Regions from separate parts of the Microbacterium terrae genome, predicted to be linked through region 3. Evidence: riboswitches for the same ligand, from Rfam matches in the RefSeq annotation. Region 3 holds a riboswitch; each other region holds the start of a gene.
The links. Region 3 has a riboswitch for thiamine pyrophosphate ahead of JOD63_RS13620 (bifunctional hydroxymethylpyrimidine kinase/phosphomethylpyrimidine kinase). Riboswitches for the same ligand answer to the same signal wherever they lie in the genome.
Positions count from the first base shown of each region.

Region 1: another riboswitch for thiamine pyrophosphate. It lies ahead of JOD63_RS16265 (ECF transporter S component); the one in region 3 lies ahead of JOD63_RS13620 (bifunctional hydroxymethylpyrimidine kinase/phosphomethylpyrimidine kinase).
Region 2: another riboswitch for thiamine pyrophosphate. It lies ahead of thiM (hydroxyethylthiazole kinase); the one in region 3 lies ahead of JOD63_RS13620 (bifunctional hydroxymethylpyrimidine kinase/phosphomethylpyrimidine kinase).

Region 1 covers NZ_JAFDSS010000001.1:3,563,895-3,569,091, reverse strand. Annotated here, with positions in the region: gene JOD63_RS16285 (aminoglycoside 3'-phosphotransferase) at 1-212, shown strand, start outside; gene JOD63_RS16280 (MmcQ/YjbR family DNA-binding protein) at 209-607, shown strand; gene JOD63_RS16275 (energy-coupling factor transporter transmembrane component T family protein) at 650-1,441, opposite strand; gene JOD63_RS16270 (ABC transporter ATP-binding protein) at 1,438-2,916, opposite strand; gene JOD63_RS16265 (ECF transporter S component) at 2,919-3,551, opposite strand; TPP riboswitch at 3,544-3,653, opposite strand; gene JOD63_RS16260 (D-alanyl-D-alanine carboxypeptidase family protein) at 3,691-5,197, shown strand, end outside.
Region 2 covers NZ_JAFDSS010000001.1:623,621-628,817, reverse strand. Annotated here, with positions in the region: gene recR (recombination mediator RecR) at 1-219, opposite strand, end outside; gene JOD63_RS02855 (DNA polymerase III subunit gamma and tau) at 234-2,624, opposite strand; TPP riboswitch at 2,704-2,798, shown strand; gene thiM (hydroxyethylthiazole kinase) at 2,789-3,691, shown strand; gene thiE (thiamine phosphate synthase) at 3,688-4,365, shown strand; gene JOD63_RS02840 (glycoside hydrolase family 65 protein) at 4,393-5,197, opposite strand, start outside.
Region 3 covers NZ_JAFDSS010000001.1:2,975,484-2,980,680, forward strand. Annotated here, with positions in the region: gene JOD63_RS18275 (M15 family metallopeptidase) at 1-199, opposite strand, end outside; gene JOD63_RS13615 (MFS transporter) at 359-1,729, opposite strand; gene JOD63_RS13620 (bifunctional hydroxymethylpyrimidine kinase/phosphomethylpyrimidine kinase) at 1,726-3,348, opposite strand; TPP riboswitch at 3,339-3,451, opposite strand; gene JOD63_RS13625 (Rv2578c family radical SAM protein) at 3,545-4,654, shown strand; gene JOD63_RS13630 (D-alanyl-D-alanine carboxypeptidase family protein) at 4,689-5,197, opposite strand, start outside.

The DNA.
Region 1 (5,197 bases), 590 kb from region 3:
ACACGCTCATCGGCGATGACGGAGAGTGGTGCGGCCACGTCGACCTCGGGGCCTTGGGCGTCGCCGACCGGTGGGCCGACATCGCCGTCGCATCGATGTCGACCGAATGGAACTACGGGCCGGGCTGGGAGGACGCCCTCATCGAGGCCTACGGGATCGAGCCCGACCGCGAGCGCCTGACGTTCTATCGGGAACTGTGGAACGCGACATGAGCGACCACCCGCACCCGCCGATGTTCGAGCCCGGCGACCCGCTCCTCGCGCGGGTGCGCGCGATCGCGCTCGCGCTGCCCGAGGCGGCCGAGAAGATCAGCCACGGACGCCCCACCTTCTTCGTCAAGAAGGTGTTCTGCTACTTCGGCGGCTCGGAGCGGATCGACGGCGAGTGGGTGCGCCACGACGAGGCGGTGCTCGTGCTGCCCGACCCGGCCGACGAGGCTGCACTCCGACAGGACCGGCGCTACTGGGTGCCCGCCTACCTCGGTCCGGCCGGCTGGCTCGGACTCGACATCGCCGACGCCGCCGACTGGGACGAGATCGCCGAGCTCATCGACGCGTCCTACCGCCGCACCGCACCCGTGCGGCTCGTGCGCGGGCTGGACGCCTGACGACGGCGCCGCCCCGCCCCGTCCAGCCCCGGCCCGCGAGCCTCAGGACCACACGAAGCGGAACGTGCCCGCGGCGACCGCCGCGCCGATCGCGACCGCGATGACGAGGCATCCGCCCGCCACCGCCACCGCGTCGCGGGCGTGGAGGCGCGACGGGCGCGACCAGGTGCGCGTGATGCCCGACCCGAAGCCGCGGGCCTCCATCGCCGTCGCCAGCTTCGTTCCACGGCGAACGGCGAAGACGAGGAGCACGAAGGCCATCGAGAAGAATCGGCGCACCGCCCCGGTGTCACCCACGCCGCGCGCCCGGCGGGCGAGGGTCATCGAGCGCCAGTCGTCGAGGAAGAGCCCGAGCGTGCGCGTGCCGGCGAGCACCCCGAGCACGAACCTGCTCGGCAGCTTCGCGACCTGGGCGAGCGCATCGGCCAGCTCGGTGGGGTCGGTGCGCCCGAACAGCAGGATCGTCGGCAGCCCCAGCGCCACGACCCGCAGCGACACCGCCACGGCGAGCGCGATCGACTCGTCGCTGATCGTCGCGTACCAGAACGACCAGTAGACGGTGCCGCCGGGCTCGGCGTAGAGGAGCATGCTCACCCCGGCGATCGGGGCGAACACCACGAGGGGCAGCATCCGCTTCGCCACCGTCGCGAGCGCGAGTCCGGTGAGCGGAAGCAGCGCGAGCTCAAGCAGGATCGCCACGAGGGAGCTGACGGCGTCGATCGACACCATGAGCGGCACCGACAGCAGGAGCGCGATCACGATCTTCGACACCGGGTTGACCCGGTCGAGCCAGGCCGGCGCCGTGGCCGGGGCGTCGACGGCGACCGCGCTCATCGGGGCACCTCGGCTCCGAGATCGAGCCCCAGATCGATGCGGTGGCCGCCGAGGTGCCGGAGCACGTCGTCGTCGTGCGTGACGGCGATCACCGTCGTGCCGGCGACGATCTCGGACTGCAGAAGTCCCACGAGCTCGCTCCACCCCCGGCGGTCCTGCCCGAACGTGGGTTCGTCGAGCACGACCACCGGCGGCGCGTCGGCGAGCACGGTCGCCACCGAGAGCCGTCGCTTCTGCCCACCCGACAGGGTGAACGGGTTCGCGCCGGCCAGCGGGGTCAGGTGCAGCCGCTCGAGCAGCTCGTCGACGATGAGGTCGACGGCGGCCGGGGCGATCCGCCGTGACCGCGGGCCGATGGCGAGCTCGTCGCGCACCGTCTGCGCGAGGAACTGGTGCTCGGGCTCCTGGAACACGGTGCCGATGCGAGTGAGCAGCTCGCGCGAGCGCCAGCGCGACGGACGACGACCCGACGGCGCCGCGAGCTCGACCGCGGCGACGACCTCGCCCGCCGCCTCGGGGAGGAGTCCGGCGAGGGTGAGCGCGAGGGTCGACTTGCCGGCGCCGTTGGGACCGGTGATCACCGTCGCGCAGCCGCGGGGTGCGGCGACGTTGAGTCCGGCACGGACGATGCTGCGACCGTCGCGCGAGATGGCGAGGCCGGATGCCGCGACCGCGGGGTCGTGCGCGAGCAGCGGCCCATCCGAGAGCACAGGCAGATCGACGGGCATGCCGGGGACCCACACGCCCGCCGCCGCGAGGCTCTCGCCGTGCCGGGCGAAGACCTCGGCGGGAGGACCGTCGGCGAGGAGGCCGCCCTCGGCGCTCACCACGATCACGCGGTCCATGAGGTCGGCCCAGACCGCGGTGCGGTGCTCGATCACCACGAGGGTCGCGCCGGTGCGCGCGACCGCGCGCTCGACGCTGTCGCGCACCTCGCGCACCCCGAGCGGGTCGAGGTTGGCGGTCGGCTCGTCGAGCAGCAGCACGCCCGGTCGCATCGCGAGCACCCCGGCGAGCGCGAGCCGCTGCTTCTGCCCGCCCGAGAGGGCCTTGGTCGGGTGCGAGAGTGCGACGTCGAGCCCGACGTCGGCCATCGCCTCGGCGACGCGTGACGGGATGTCGGATGCCGGCACCCCGAGGTTCTCGCACCCGAAGGCGACGTCGTCGCCCACCTTCGAGAGCACCACACCGGCGTCGGGGTCCTGCAGCACGAGTCCGACACGGCCGCGATGTGCCTCGGCCCGCTCGCCGTCGATCAGCAGCGCACCGGTCTCGTCGCCTTCGTCGGCTCCGCCGAGGAGCCCGGCGATGCCGGCGAGGAGCGTCGACTTACCGGCGCCGGACGCGCCGAGCAGCAGCACGCGCTCGCCGGGCTCGATGGCGAAGCTGACGTCGCGGACGGCGGCGGCACGGCGCCCGGCGTAGCGCCAGCCCCAGCCCTGCGCGGTGACGCGCCCCGGGCGGGTCGTCGACATCGTCAGACCTCGCGTCGCGCCTCGCGGCCGGCGGCGAAGCGGCTGAGCGCACCGGTCGCTGCCAGCGCGCGCACGGCGAGCCAGCCGACGAGGCCGGCGAGCAGAGCGCCCGAGACGATGAGTGAGACCAGGTAGATCGTGTTGAACTCGAGCGTCTTCAGGATGTTGGGCGATGCCCCGTAGAACAGCTCGAAGATCCACGCGCCCACGCCGGCGCCGATGCCCGAGAGCATCGCGACCGGGAGCGTGAAGCGCGCGTAGAGGAACAGGGCGAAGATCAGCTCGGCGCCGAGTCCCTGCACGATGCCCGACAGCACCGTCGAGACGCCCCACATGTTGCCGATGAGCATCGACACCACGGCGGCGAGCACTTCGACGAGCAGTGCGGCACCGGGCTTGCGGATCACCAGGCCGCCGATGACTCCGCCGATCAGCCAGATGCCGACGGCGATGCCGCCGAGGCCGGGGGTCAGGGCGTCCATCGCGGTGAACCAGGCGTAGCCGACGGTGTTCCAGGCCCAGAAGACGAGGCCCAGCGCGACGCCGAGGACGGCGGCGACGACGATGTCGACGACCCGCCAGCGGAAGCGGTGGGCAGTCGCGGGTGCCGCGTGGGCAGACGTGGACGCGTGCATGTTCTCTCCTCCCTGCGCCGGCATGATCCGGATCAGGTTCGACGGTCGAAGCGCGATTCGCTTCCTCTCAGCCCGACTCGACGGACTCCCGTGGTTGTCCGATGAGTATAGCCGCGCGTGCGGCAGGTAAATTGAGCGGATGACCCTCGACGACGCCGCTGCGCTCACGCGCCGCGAGCGGCGTATGCGGTCGGGGGCGATCGATGTCCCGCCGGGCGCCGGTGGGCGCGCCGCACCCGAGGTCGACACGTCTCCCGGGGGCACGGTCGACACCGCCTCCGCCGAGGCGCCTGCTGTCCGCATCGCGCCGGAGAGCCCGTTCCACGGTGACGACGCCCCGGCGGCAGCCGAGGAGCCGATCGCGGCCGCTGCGGCGGCATCCGTCCCCCCCGCTGCCGCGGGAGAGCGCCCCGCGCTGTCGTGGCTCGCCGACACCGACGTCACCCCGGTCGCGATCCCCCGCGACCTCGTCGCGGCCGGCTCCCCCTACGTGCCGGTCGAGGTGAGCCTGCTCGCCGACCCGCCGCGCCGGTCGCCCTGGCGACCGAGCGTGCTCGTGCCCACGGCGATCATCGCGTTCGTGGTCTTCGCCTACGGGGCCACCACCCTGCTGTGGCCCCTCCACGCGGTGGCCCCCGAGGTCACCGCGATCCAGGTGCAGCCGGCCGCCGCGGCAGCCGCCGAGATGACCTGGCCCGCAGAGGGCAGCGCCGCCGTCACGGTGGCGGGCATCTCGGGCACGCCGGCATCCACCCCCGACGCCGACGCGATGGCCAGCATCACGAAGGTCGTGACGGCGCTCGTCGTGCTCGACGAACTCCCGCTCGAGCTCGGCGAAGACGGGCCGGCGTACAGCTTCGACTACAGCGACAACCTCGACTACTGGAGCTATCGCGCCCGCGGCGAGTCCGCGCTCGATGTGCCGGTGGGCGGGTCGCTCACGCAGTACCAGATGCTCGAGGGCATGCTCATCGGCTCGGCGAACAACTACGCCGACCGGCTCGCGAGCGACCTCTTCCCGTCGGACCAGGTCTTCGCCGCGGCCGCGCAGGACTGGCTCACGGCGCACGGCGTCCCCGGCATCACCGTCGTCGAGCCCACCGGAATGAGCAGCCAGAACACCGCGAGCCCGGCTGCGCTGCTCACCCTCGCGCAGAAGGCCATGGCGAACCCGGTCATCGCCGAGATCGTCGCCGAGAAGTCGGTGGAGCTCCCCGGGGCAGGCGTCGTCGACAACACCAACGGACTTCTCGCCGATGAGGGCGTCGTGGGCATCAAGACCGGCACGCTCGACCGGTGGAACCTGCTCTCCGCGAAAGACGTGGTCGTCGGCGAGACCGCGGTGCGCCTGTATGCCGCCGTGCTGGGCCAGGCCGACGACGAGGCCCGCCTCGAGGCGTCGCGCTCGCTCTACGACCAAGTCGAGGCGCAGCTGCAGCCGTTCCCGTCGGTGCCGGCGGGCACCGTGGCCGGTACGGTGACGACGCTGTGGGGGTCGGACTCCGACATCGTGACCTCCGCCGACGCGACAGTGGTGCTGTGGAACGGCGGCACCAGCACACTCACCCCGGCGTACGACCTCGGCGACGCACGCGCCGCCGGCTCCGTCGTCGGTTCGATCACCGCCGACGGCCCGCTCGACTCGG
Region 2 (5,197 bases), 2.4 Mb from region 3:
GTCGCGGCAGATGCTGCAGCGCTCCTGCTCCGAGACGTTGCCGCACACCTCGCAGAAGCGCACCTTCTCGCGCACGACGGCGAGGAGTTCGGCGAGGTGCGAGACGTCGAAGTTCGGCGACTGCAGGATGTGGAATGTGATCCGCTGTGCGGATTTCGGGCCGATGCCGGGGAGGCGGCCGAATTCGTCGATGAGGTCTTGGACGATGCCGTCGTACATGCCAGTCGGGATTCCTAGTTGAACCGGGTGGGCTGCTGGTGGGGCTCTTCGCGAACGAAGGTGGCGCCGAGCACCTGCCGCACCACGGCTTCGCCGTAGCGCTGAACACCGTCGTTGCGGGTCGTCACCGCGGGGGCCAGGGACGGTGCGACGGTCGGCGGTGCCAGGTCGCCGGCGACCGCATCCGTGTCGGGGTACTCGTCGGCGTCATCGCCGTCGTCGTCGGGCGCGGCCGACGACGCGGTCTCGCGCGCCGGGAGCACGTCGCCCTCGCGGGGCGGGGCGACCGTGGCGACGCGGGCGTGCATCGCCTCGCGCTCGGCGTCTTCCGGCTCGTCGTCGACGGCGAACGGCTGCGGCGACGATGTCGACTCGGGCGGGCCGGGAGGCGGTGCGTCGTCGTCGGACGGGATCGCTGCGACCGCCCACTCGGTCACCGGCGCGGCAGCGGCCGGAGCCGACGCACGGGGGGCGGCGCGATCACCGGAACGAGCCGGTGCACGCTCGGCAGACGCCGGCGCCTGTGGACCCCGACCGGCCGGAGCCGGGGTCGAGGGCCGCGGCGAGGCCTGCGCAGGCGCGGAGCCGACGACAGTCGGCGGGGCGTCTGGCGATCCGGCGCGGGGTGCGCCGGAGGACGGAGCGGTGGGCGGGGCGCCCGCCGCGGCTCGTGGACCGTCGGACGCGTCGGACGACGCTGCGCGAGGCGTGCCGGAGGCCCCGGAACCACCGCCCGCATCGCCCGCGCCCGATCCTTCGCGTGCGCTGCCGCCACGCGACGGGTCGTGCCGCGCGATGTACTTGACGCGCACGCCGAGCACGCCGAGGATCGCCTGGCGCAGGTCTTCGCTCGGCCCCTTGCCCGCGGCGAGGTGCTTGAACTTCGCGACGTCGGACTGGCTGGCGAAGGTCAGCGTGAGCACGTCGTCGGCGAACGCGGCTGCCGTCGCCCCCGATGCCAGCATCCACGACGAGCGGCTGATGGTCTCGAGGCTCGCCAGAACTGCAGGCCATGCCGCCCGCAGCGTCTCGAATGTGACGGGTCCGGCCGGAACGGCGACGGGCGCAGCCGCCGAGGTTTCGGCAGCCGGCGGCGCCGCCGGCGCAGCGGGCGGCTGCGCAGCAGACTCCGCGCGCGCGGGAGCGACCTCGGGAGCGGAGGCGGGCGGCGCCGTGACGGGCGCTGCGCCGACGACCGGAGTCGCAGCGGGAGCGGCTGCCGGCGCGGCGGGAGCGGGAGCCGCGGCCGGTGCCGGTACGGCCGCGGCAGCCGTGACCGGAGCCTGCACGGCAGCCGCGCCGCCCGCGCCGCGCGCGAGCACACGGGCGACCATGAGCTCGAGCTGCAGCCGCGGCGAGGTGGCGCCGGTCATGTCGTCGAGCGTGGCGATCACGATGTCGGCGATGCGCGAGAGCCGGGCGGCGCCGATGGCGGAGGCCTGGGCCTGCATGCGGGCGAGGTCATCGCTCGAGACCCCGCGCAGCACCGCCGAAGCCTGCGCCCCGGTCGCCGCGACGACGATGAGGTCGCGCAGTCGCTCGAGCAGATCGTCGACGAAGCGGCGCGGATCCTGCCCCGTCTGCACCACGCGGTCGATCGCGGCGAACGCCGCCGCCGCGTCATCGCCGGCGAACGCGCCGACGACCTCGTCGAGCAGCTCGGCGTGCGTGTAGCCGAGAAGGGCCACGGCGCGCTCGTAGCGCACGGCACCCTCTTCGGAGCCCGCGATGAGCTGGTCGAGCAGCGACAGCGTGTCGCGCGGCGAACCGCCACCCGCCCGCACGACGAGCGGGAGCACGCCCTGCTCGACCTCGACGCCCTCCTGCCCGCACAGCTGTTCGACGTACTCGAGCATCGCGCCCGGCGGGACGAGCCGGAACGGGTAGTGGTGGGTGCGCGAACGGATCGTGCCGATGACCTTCTCGGGCTCGGTCGTCGCGAAGATGAACTTGACGTGCTCGGGCGGCTCTTCGACGAGCTTGAGGAGCGCGTTGAACCCCTGCGGCGTCACCATGTGCGCCTCGTCGAGGATGAAGATCTTGAAGCGGTCGCGCGCCGGGGCGAACACCGCGCGCTCGCGCAGGTCGCGCGCATCGTCGACGCCGTTGTGGCTGGCTGCGTCGATCTCGACGACGTCGAGCGAGCCGCCGCCGCCGCGACCGAGCTCGACGCAGCTGTCGCAGGTGCCGCACGGAGTGTCGGTCGGCCCCTGTGCGCAGTTGAGGCAGCGGGCGAGGATGCGCGCCGATGTGGTCTTGCCGCAGCCGCGCGGACCCGAGAAGAGGTAGGCGTGGCCGACGCGGTCGCCGCGCAGCGCCGTCATCAGGGGCTCGGTGACCTGGGACTGCCCGATCATCTCCGCGAAGGACTCGGGCCGGTAGCGGCGGTACAGAGCGGTGGTCACCCGTCCACCCTACGGCGTGCGTGCGACATCGAGGCAGGCGCGATTCGCCCGGCCCACCCGGCCGCTGCTAGCGTCATGCCCGAGTGACACGGGGTGCCCGCCGCGCGGGCTGAGATCACACCCGTCGAACCTGATCTAGTTCGTACTGGCGAAGGGATGTCGCAATGAGCATCGGCACGTCTGAAAACCCCCTGTCCACCTCCGGTTCCGCGCGGGCAGCCGGCCCGGCGACGCCCGGCGAGGCCCTCGACGCGCTGCGCGCCGCGAACCCCCTGGTGCAGTGCATCACGAACGCGGTGGTGACGAACTTCACCGCCAACGTGCTCCTCGCACTCGGCGCTTCGCCGGCGATGTGCGACATCCCAGGCGAGGCCGGCATGTTCGCCGGTGTCGCCGGGGGCGTGCTCGTGAACCTCGGCACACCCCGTTCCGAGCAGCGCGACGCCGCCCGCGAAGCGGTGCGGGCGGGCACGCCCTGGGTGCTCGACCCGGTCGCCGTCGGTGCTCTGCCGGTGCGCACGGCTCTCGCCGAGGAGCTCCTCCACCATCGCCCAGCGATCGTGCGCGGCAACGCCTCCGAGATCCTCGCCGTCGCCGGGCTCTCGCGCGGCGGGCGCGGCGTCGATGCGACCGACTCCCCCGACGACGCGATCGACGCGGCGCGCGCCCTCGCCCTGCGCACCGGCGGCGTCGTGGTCGTGACCGGGGAGGTCGACCTCGTCACCGACGGCGCGCTGGTCGCCCGCGTGCACGGCGGCGACGTCCTCCTGACGCGCGTCACCGGCGGCGGATGCTCGCTGGGAGCGACGATCGCGGCCTTCCTCGCCGTGACCGATCCGTTCACCGCGGCGGTCACCGGATGCGCCGTGCATTCGGCGGCCGCCGAACGTGCGGCATCCGTCTCGCGCTCCCCCGGTTCGTTCGCGGTCGCGTTCATCGACGCGCTCGATGCGGTCGAGCCGGCGGATCTCGAGGGGCGGGTCGTCGAATACCCGGTGGATCGCGGGACCGACGAGGCCGGCGAGAGCGCCGATGACCACGCGGACCTCGAGGCCGCGATCCGATGACGGTTCACGATCTGTCGCTGCACCTCGTCACCGACGAGCGGCTGCCGTTCGAGCGACTCGTCGGGGTGGTCGACGCCGCCGCAGCCGGAGGCGTGGGAGTCGTGCAGCTCCGCGCGAAGCACGTCTCGGCACGCGAGCTGATCGCGCAGGCGGTCGCCCTGTCGGCCGTCGTCGGCGGTCGGGCGGCGCTCATCGTCGACGACCGGCTCGACGTGGTTCTGGCCGCGCGCGACGCCGGCGCGTGTGTCGACGGCGTGCACCTCGGGCAGAGCGACGTGCCACCGGAGACGGCGCGCCGTCTGCTCGGCGCCCAGGCCCTGATCGGGTGGACGGCGAACACCCCCGCCCACCTGGCTTCCGCGGCGGCGATGCCGATGCGCACGCTCGACTATATCGGTGTCGGGGTCATCCGGCCGACCGCGACGAAGGCCGACCACCCCGAGCCGCTCGGCTACGACGGCTTCGCCGCGCTCGCCTCCGCCACCCCGCTGCCGTGCGTCGCGATCGGCGGAGTCGGGGTCGCCGATGCCGCACCGCTCCGCTCCGCGGGGGCGGCCGGGCTGGCCGTGGTGTCGGCGGTGTGCGGAGCGGCCGACCCCGAAGCCGCCGCCCGCGCGTTCCGTTCGGCATGGACGGATGCCGGGCACAGCGCAGTGTCTCCCGTCAGCGTCTGAGCCAGCCGGGCACGGCGTACGAGCGGGTCAGGCGTCCGCGCCGTGCTCCACGTCGGCACCCGATCCCGCGACGATCGGGATCGACGTCGTGACCGTCGGAACCGACGCCGACAGGAGCGAGCCGTCTTCGCGGCGCTGGTCGGCGAACTGCCGCAGCGTCGGCCGGCCGGCGCGCACGGGTCCCTGGTCGGCGAGCGCGACGACGACCTCTTCGCCCGCGCCGACGACGTACCCGGTGCCCCGCACGCTGAACCCGACCGGGTCGCCGTCGCCCGCCACGACGCGCAGTTCATCGCGTGTGATCGACACCTCGAGACGCGTGCCGTGCCAGTGCAGCACGAACGAGATCTCGGGCCAGTCGGCCGGAAGCCTCGGGTCGAACGAAAGCTCGCCGAAGTGATCGCGCATGCCGCCGAATCCGCAGACGAGCGCCGTCCACACGCCGCCCGCCGAGGCGACGTGCACGCCGTCGGCGGCATTGTGGTGCAGGTCGGCGAGGTCGACGAAGATCGACTGGCGGAAGTACTCCAGCGCGAGGTCCTGATACCCGACCTCGGCGGCGAGGATCGCCTGCACCACCGCCGACAGCGTCGAGTCGCCCGTGGTCAGCGGGTCGTAGTACTCGAAATCGGCGAGCTTGTCCTCATCGGAGAAGTGGTTGCCCTGCAGGAAGAGCGCGAGCACGACATCCGCCTGCTTGAGCACCTGGTAGCGGTAGATCACGAGCGGGTGGAAGTGCAGCAGCAGCGGCCGGCGGTCGGCCGGCGTGTTCTCGAGGTCCCAGATCTCGCGCTCGAGGAAGACGTGATCCTGCGGGTGGATGCCGAGGCTC
Region 3 (5,197 bases):
GCTCCACATCGGGCACGGGCAGCACCGAGATGTGCGACAGCGACACCGGCTCGTCGGCATCCGTCCGCTCACCGGCATCCGACGCGGTCGGGGCACCCGCCGTCGCTGCGGTGATCGCCGCCGTCGCTCCCACTAACGACGCCGCGACCACGAGCAGACCCGCCGCGAAGGCGGCACGCCGGAGCCGCGCCGGACGCACGTGCGAGCCCGTCCCCCGGTGGCGGCGCAGGGGCAGCGGCGCCGCGGCATGCCTGAGCGCACGTCGGGAGGCTGGAAATTCGTGCGGTGGGGGCGCCGTCACCCTTCCATTGTGACCACGCCCGGCGCGACGCGCGACCACGACCCGCGCACAGCCGCCTCAGATGTCGGTCGTCATCGTGCGCGCGAGCACCGCCCCCACGAGTCCGAGCCCCGCGGCGAGCACCATCATGACCGCGACCGGCCACCAGTGCCCCACGCCGACGGCGAGCGCGGCCGCGGCGAGCGGCGCGAGTCCGCCGCCGACGATCGCACCCGCTTCGCGCCCGAGCGTGATCCCCGAGTAGCGCACCGGCGCATCGAACAGCGCGGCGAACCACGCCGGCTGCACGCTGTCTGCCGCGGCATTGGCCACGCCGATCGCGAGCGCGACGACACCGACGACCAGCGCCGTGACCCCGCCCTCGAGCACCGCGAACAGCGGCACCGCCAGCACCCCGAGCGCGACGAGCCCACCCGCGACGAGCGGGAACGGCCCGATGCGGTCACCGAGGCGACCCCACAGCGGGCACAGCACGGCAGCCAGACCGGCGCCCACGAGCAGGGCGGTCAGCGTCACACTGCGGTCGAGCCCGAGGGTGTTCACCGCGTACCCGAGGCAGAACACCGAGACGATGTAGAACGCGGTGTTCTGGCCGACGCGCATCAGGAAGACCGCCACGACACTGCGCGGCCGGCGCAGCGCGTCGACCACCGGCCGGCGCGCGAGGCGGTCGGCGGCACGCGCCGCCACGAACTCGGGCGTCTCGGCAACGCCACGGCGCAGCAGCAGCGCGATCGCGAGCAGCGCAAGGCTCGCGAGGAACGGGATGCGCCAGCCCCACGACAGCAGAGCCGCTTCATCCAGTGTGAGGGTCAGCACCACGAAGGCGAGGTTCCCGAGGATGAGCCCGACGTACACCGCGCTCTGCACGAACGCCCCGCGCGCTCCGCGCGACCGTGCGCCCTCGACCGCGAGGAGCGCCGCGCCACCCCACTCCCCGCCGGTGGCCGCCCCCTGCGCGAGACGCAGCAGCACGAGCAGCGCGGGCGCGAGCGCCCCGGCCTGCGCGTAGGTGGGAAGCACGCCGATGCCCGCCGTCGCGACTCCCATCACGACGACGGTCGCGATCAGCGCCGTGCGTCGCCCCGCGCGGTCGCCGAGCCAGGCCGCCGCGATGCCGCCGAGCGGCCGCGCGACGAAGCCGGTCGCGAAGACCGCGAGCGAGAGCAGCACCGCCACACCCGGGGCGCTCTCGGGGAAGAACAGGGTGGGGAAGACGAGCGCCGCCGCGGTGCCGTAGAGGAAGAAGTCGTACCACTCGAGCACGGTGCCGGCGGATGCCGCGACCACGGCGCGACGCGAGGCTCGAGCGGTCTCGGGGCCTGCGGCAGCGGGCGGGGAGACCGCCGCGGATGCGACATCGGTGACGGATGCCGAGCCAGTGGCTGATGCCGGGTCTGTGGCCGATACCGGGCCTGTGACGGTCACGCGGGCACCGCCTCGACCGGTGCGGTGGTGGCAGCGGGTTCGGCCGCGGGAGCGGCATCCGTCCGCTCCTCGTCTCGGTCGCCGGCACTCGTGAGCCCGAGCGGCACGTCGAAGAACGCGAGTTCGAGCTCGGCCGACCGACGGAACGCGGCGAGCATCCGCGCGCGCGCCTCGGGCGTCGCCGCTGCCGCCAGACCCGTGGCGATGTCGATCGCCTGCCGCGTCGCATCGGCGAAGGCGGGGTCGGCGTACGTGATGAGCCACGACGCGTACGGGTGGTCTGCGTCCTGCGGGCGCGAGCCGAAGTGTCCGTCGGCCAGACGCACGCCGAGGTCGGTGTACAGCCAGTAGCAGGGCAGCACCGCCGCCGTGAGGGTGGCGTAGTCGCCGCGCGCGGCGGTCGCGAGCAGGTGGTCGAGGTAGGCGGTGGTGGTGGCATCCGCCCGTGCAGGCACGCCGTCGTGCCCACCCAGGCGCTCCCGGTGCAGCTCGAGCTCGCCGATGATGCACCCGTGCGCGGACTGCGCCCAGAACGCCTGCGCGGCCGAGTCGGGCGCCAGCCGCGCAGCCTCGGCGAGAACACGCGCGTAGTCGCGCAGATAGAGCGCGTCCTGCGCGATGTAGCTGAGGAAGGGCTCGCGCCCGAGCGTGCCGTCGGCGAGCGCGCGGATGAACGGCAGGTCGTCGATGCCGGCGCGCACATCGGCGATCTCATTCCACCAGTCGGCCTCGACCTCGGCAGCGGTCGGCGCGGTCTGCACCCCGCCACGTGCCCAGAGCCCGGAGAAGTGATGCACCGGGCCGTGTCCGCCGCCGACCTCCAGCTCGTCGCCGTGGCGCAGCGACTCGCGCAGCCACTGCCGAGCCTCGTCGATCGCGGGCGCCCAGTCGCCGCACGACACCCGCAGCGTGGCGACGGCCGACGAGAGCGAGCATCCGGTGCCGTGCGTCGAGGTGGTCGCGATGCGCGACCCCGCGAACATCCACGCCTCACCCGATGCCGCGTCCACCAGCGCGTCGGGCGCGTCGTCGCCGGCGAGATGACCGCCCTTCGCGAGCACCCGCACACCGTGCCGCGCCGATACCGCCTCGGCCTGCGCGAGCACCTCGTCCCACGTCTCGGCGGGAGCGCCGCCGGCGAGCACCGCGAGTTCGGCCACGTTCGGGGTCACGAGGTCGGCGAGCGGCAGCAGCTGCATCATCGCCTCCTCGGCATCGGCGTCGAGCAGGCGATGACCGCTGGTCGACACCATCACCGGATCGAGCACCACGACCGGCGGCCGGGTGCGGTCGAGCCACGCCCCGACGGCGCGGATCACGTCGGCGTTCGCGAGCATCCCGAGCTTCACCGCATCTATCGCGATGTCTTCGGCGATCGCGTCGAGCTGGTCCGTGAGGAACTCCACCGGCGGCACGTGCACCGCGCTGACACCGCGGGTGTTCTGCGCTGTGAGCGCCGTGATCACCGCCATGCCGTAGCCGCCGACGGCGGAGATCGATTTGAGGTCGGCCTGGATTCCGGCGCCGCCGGACGGATCGCTCCCGGCGATGCTGAGCACGCGGGGGATCCGCGGTCTCGCCGGAGAGTGGGAAGGGTCGATGGACAGGCGATCGCGCATTGCGACATCCCTTCGCTAGTTCGAACTAGATCAGGTTCGACGGGTGTGTTCTCAGCCACCCGTCGCAATCGCGACTACGCGGGCGGCACCCCGTGTCACTGCCGACGAGCCTAGCGCCTGACGGCACGAGCGCTCGATGTTCTATTCAGAAGGCACCGCTCTTGACATTGTTTAGAACATCTGTTCGTATGTTCACATGCGTTGGCAGGGTCAAGAGCTGGGAGTAACGGATGCCGCCGCCCTGCCCGGCCTCGAACATCTCAGCGGCCTGGTGCGCTCGGTGACGACCCCCGAGTTCGCCGGCGTCACCTTTCACGAGGTGCTCGCGCGCACCGCGCTGAACCATGTTCCGGGCGCCTCGGCAATGCCCTTCGACTGGACGGTGAACCCGTACCGCGGATGCAGTCATGCATGCGTATACTGCTATGCCCGCGGGACGCACGAGTACCTCGAGCTCGATGCCGGGCGCGACTTCGACACCCAGGTGATCGTCAAGGTGAACGTGGCCGAGGTACTGCAGAAGGAGCTGCGCAAGGGCACGTGGATGCACGAGCCCGTGATGCTCGGAACCAACACCGATCCCTATCAGCGTGCGGAAGGCAGGTACCGCCTGATGCCCGGGATCATCGACGTGCTGGCCGAGAGCGGCACGCCGTTCTCCATCCTCACGAAGGGCACGCTGCTGCGCCGCGATCTTCCGCAGCTCGCCCGCGCCGCCGAGCGCGTCGACGTGTCGCTGGCGATGTCGATCGCGATCTTCGACGACGCCCTGCAGCACGCCGTCGAACCCGGCACGCCGTCCGCAACGGCGCGACTCGAGACGGTGCGCGCTGCGACCGAGGCGGGCTTCGCCGTGACGGTCTTCCTCATGCCGATCCTCCCCCACCTCACCGACTCGATCGCGATGATCGACCACGCTCTCACCCGCATCCGCGAGGCGGGCGCGGTGCGCGTCGTGTACGGCGCCCTCCACCTGCGCCCGGGGGCCAAACAGTGGTTCCTGCAGTGGCTCGAACAGCACCACCCCGAGCTGGTGTCGTCGTACCGCGGCCTGTACCCCGGAGCCTCTGCGACGGCACCCAAGGGCTATCGCACCTGGCTCGCGAAACGCGTGCGCCCGCTGCTGCGCGTGCACGGGCTCGACGGTCGCGCGGAAGACGACCATCCGCGCGGCACGCCCGTCGCCGGGCTCGCGGCGCGGGCCGACGCGCGCGCCGCGGGAATCGTGACGACGTCACGCGGACGAGCGACAGCGATGCGCGTGCCCGCCACCCCACCGGCCGCAGCCCCGCCGCGACTGTTCTGAGGCGCGCCAGGCCCGGCCGACAGGCCGTGACGGGTCAGCCCAACAGCGTCGGGTGGGTCAGCCGCCACCAGTCGGTCGGCTCATCGAGCGTGCCCGCGATCTCGATGGGCACCGAGACGCTGTTCGGACCGGATGTCCAGGTGACGGTGCCGACGACCGCCCCGTCATCCCACGACGTCGGGGTCGTCGTCTCGAGCTCCACGGTGATCGGCGTGTCCGACCAGACGAAGATCGAGGCGCCCTCCCCGAGTACTACGTCGACCGAGTCGCCCCACGGAACGGTGAACTCCCCGACCGTCGTGCCCCCGGTGCCGACGGAGACCATCCGGAACCCCGACTGGACGCTCTCGATCAGCGCGGTCACGCTGGCGTTGACGGCATCCTTCGACGATCCTCCGAGCACCACTCCGACCATCGACAGCGGTTCGGCCGCGCCGACGTCGATCGTCGCCGTGTAGAGCAGGTTCGACCCGCTCTCGCCGAGGTTGCCGGTCTTGAGGCCCGTGACACCCGCCGTGCCGAGAAGGGTGTTGGTGGTCGCGA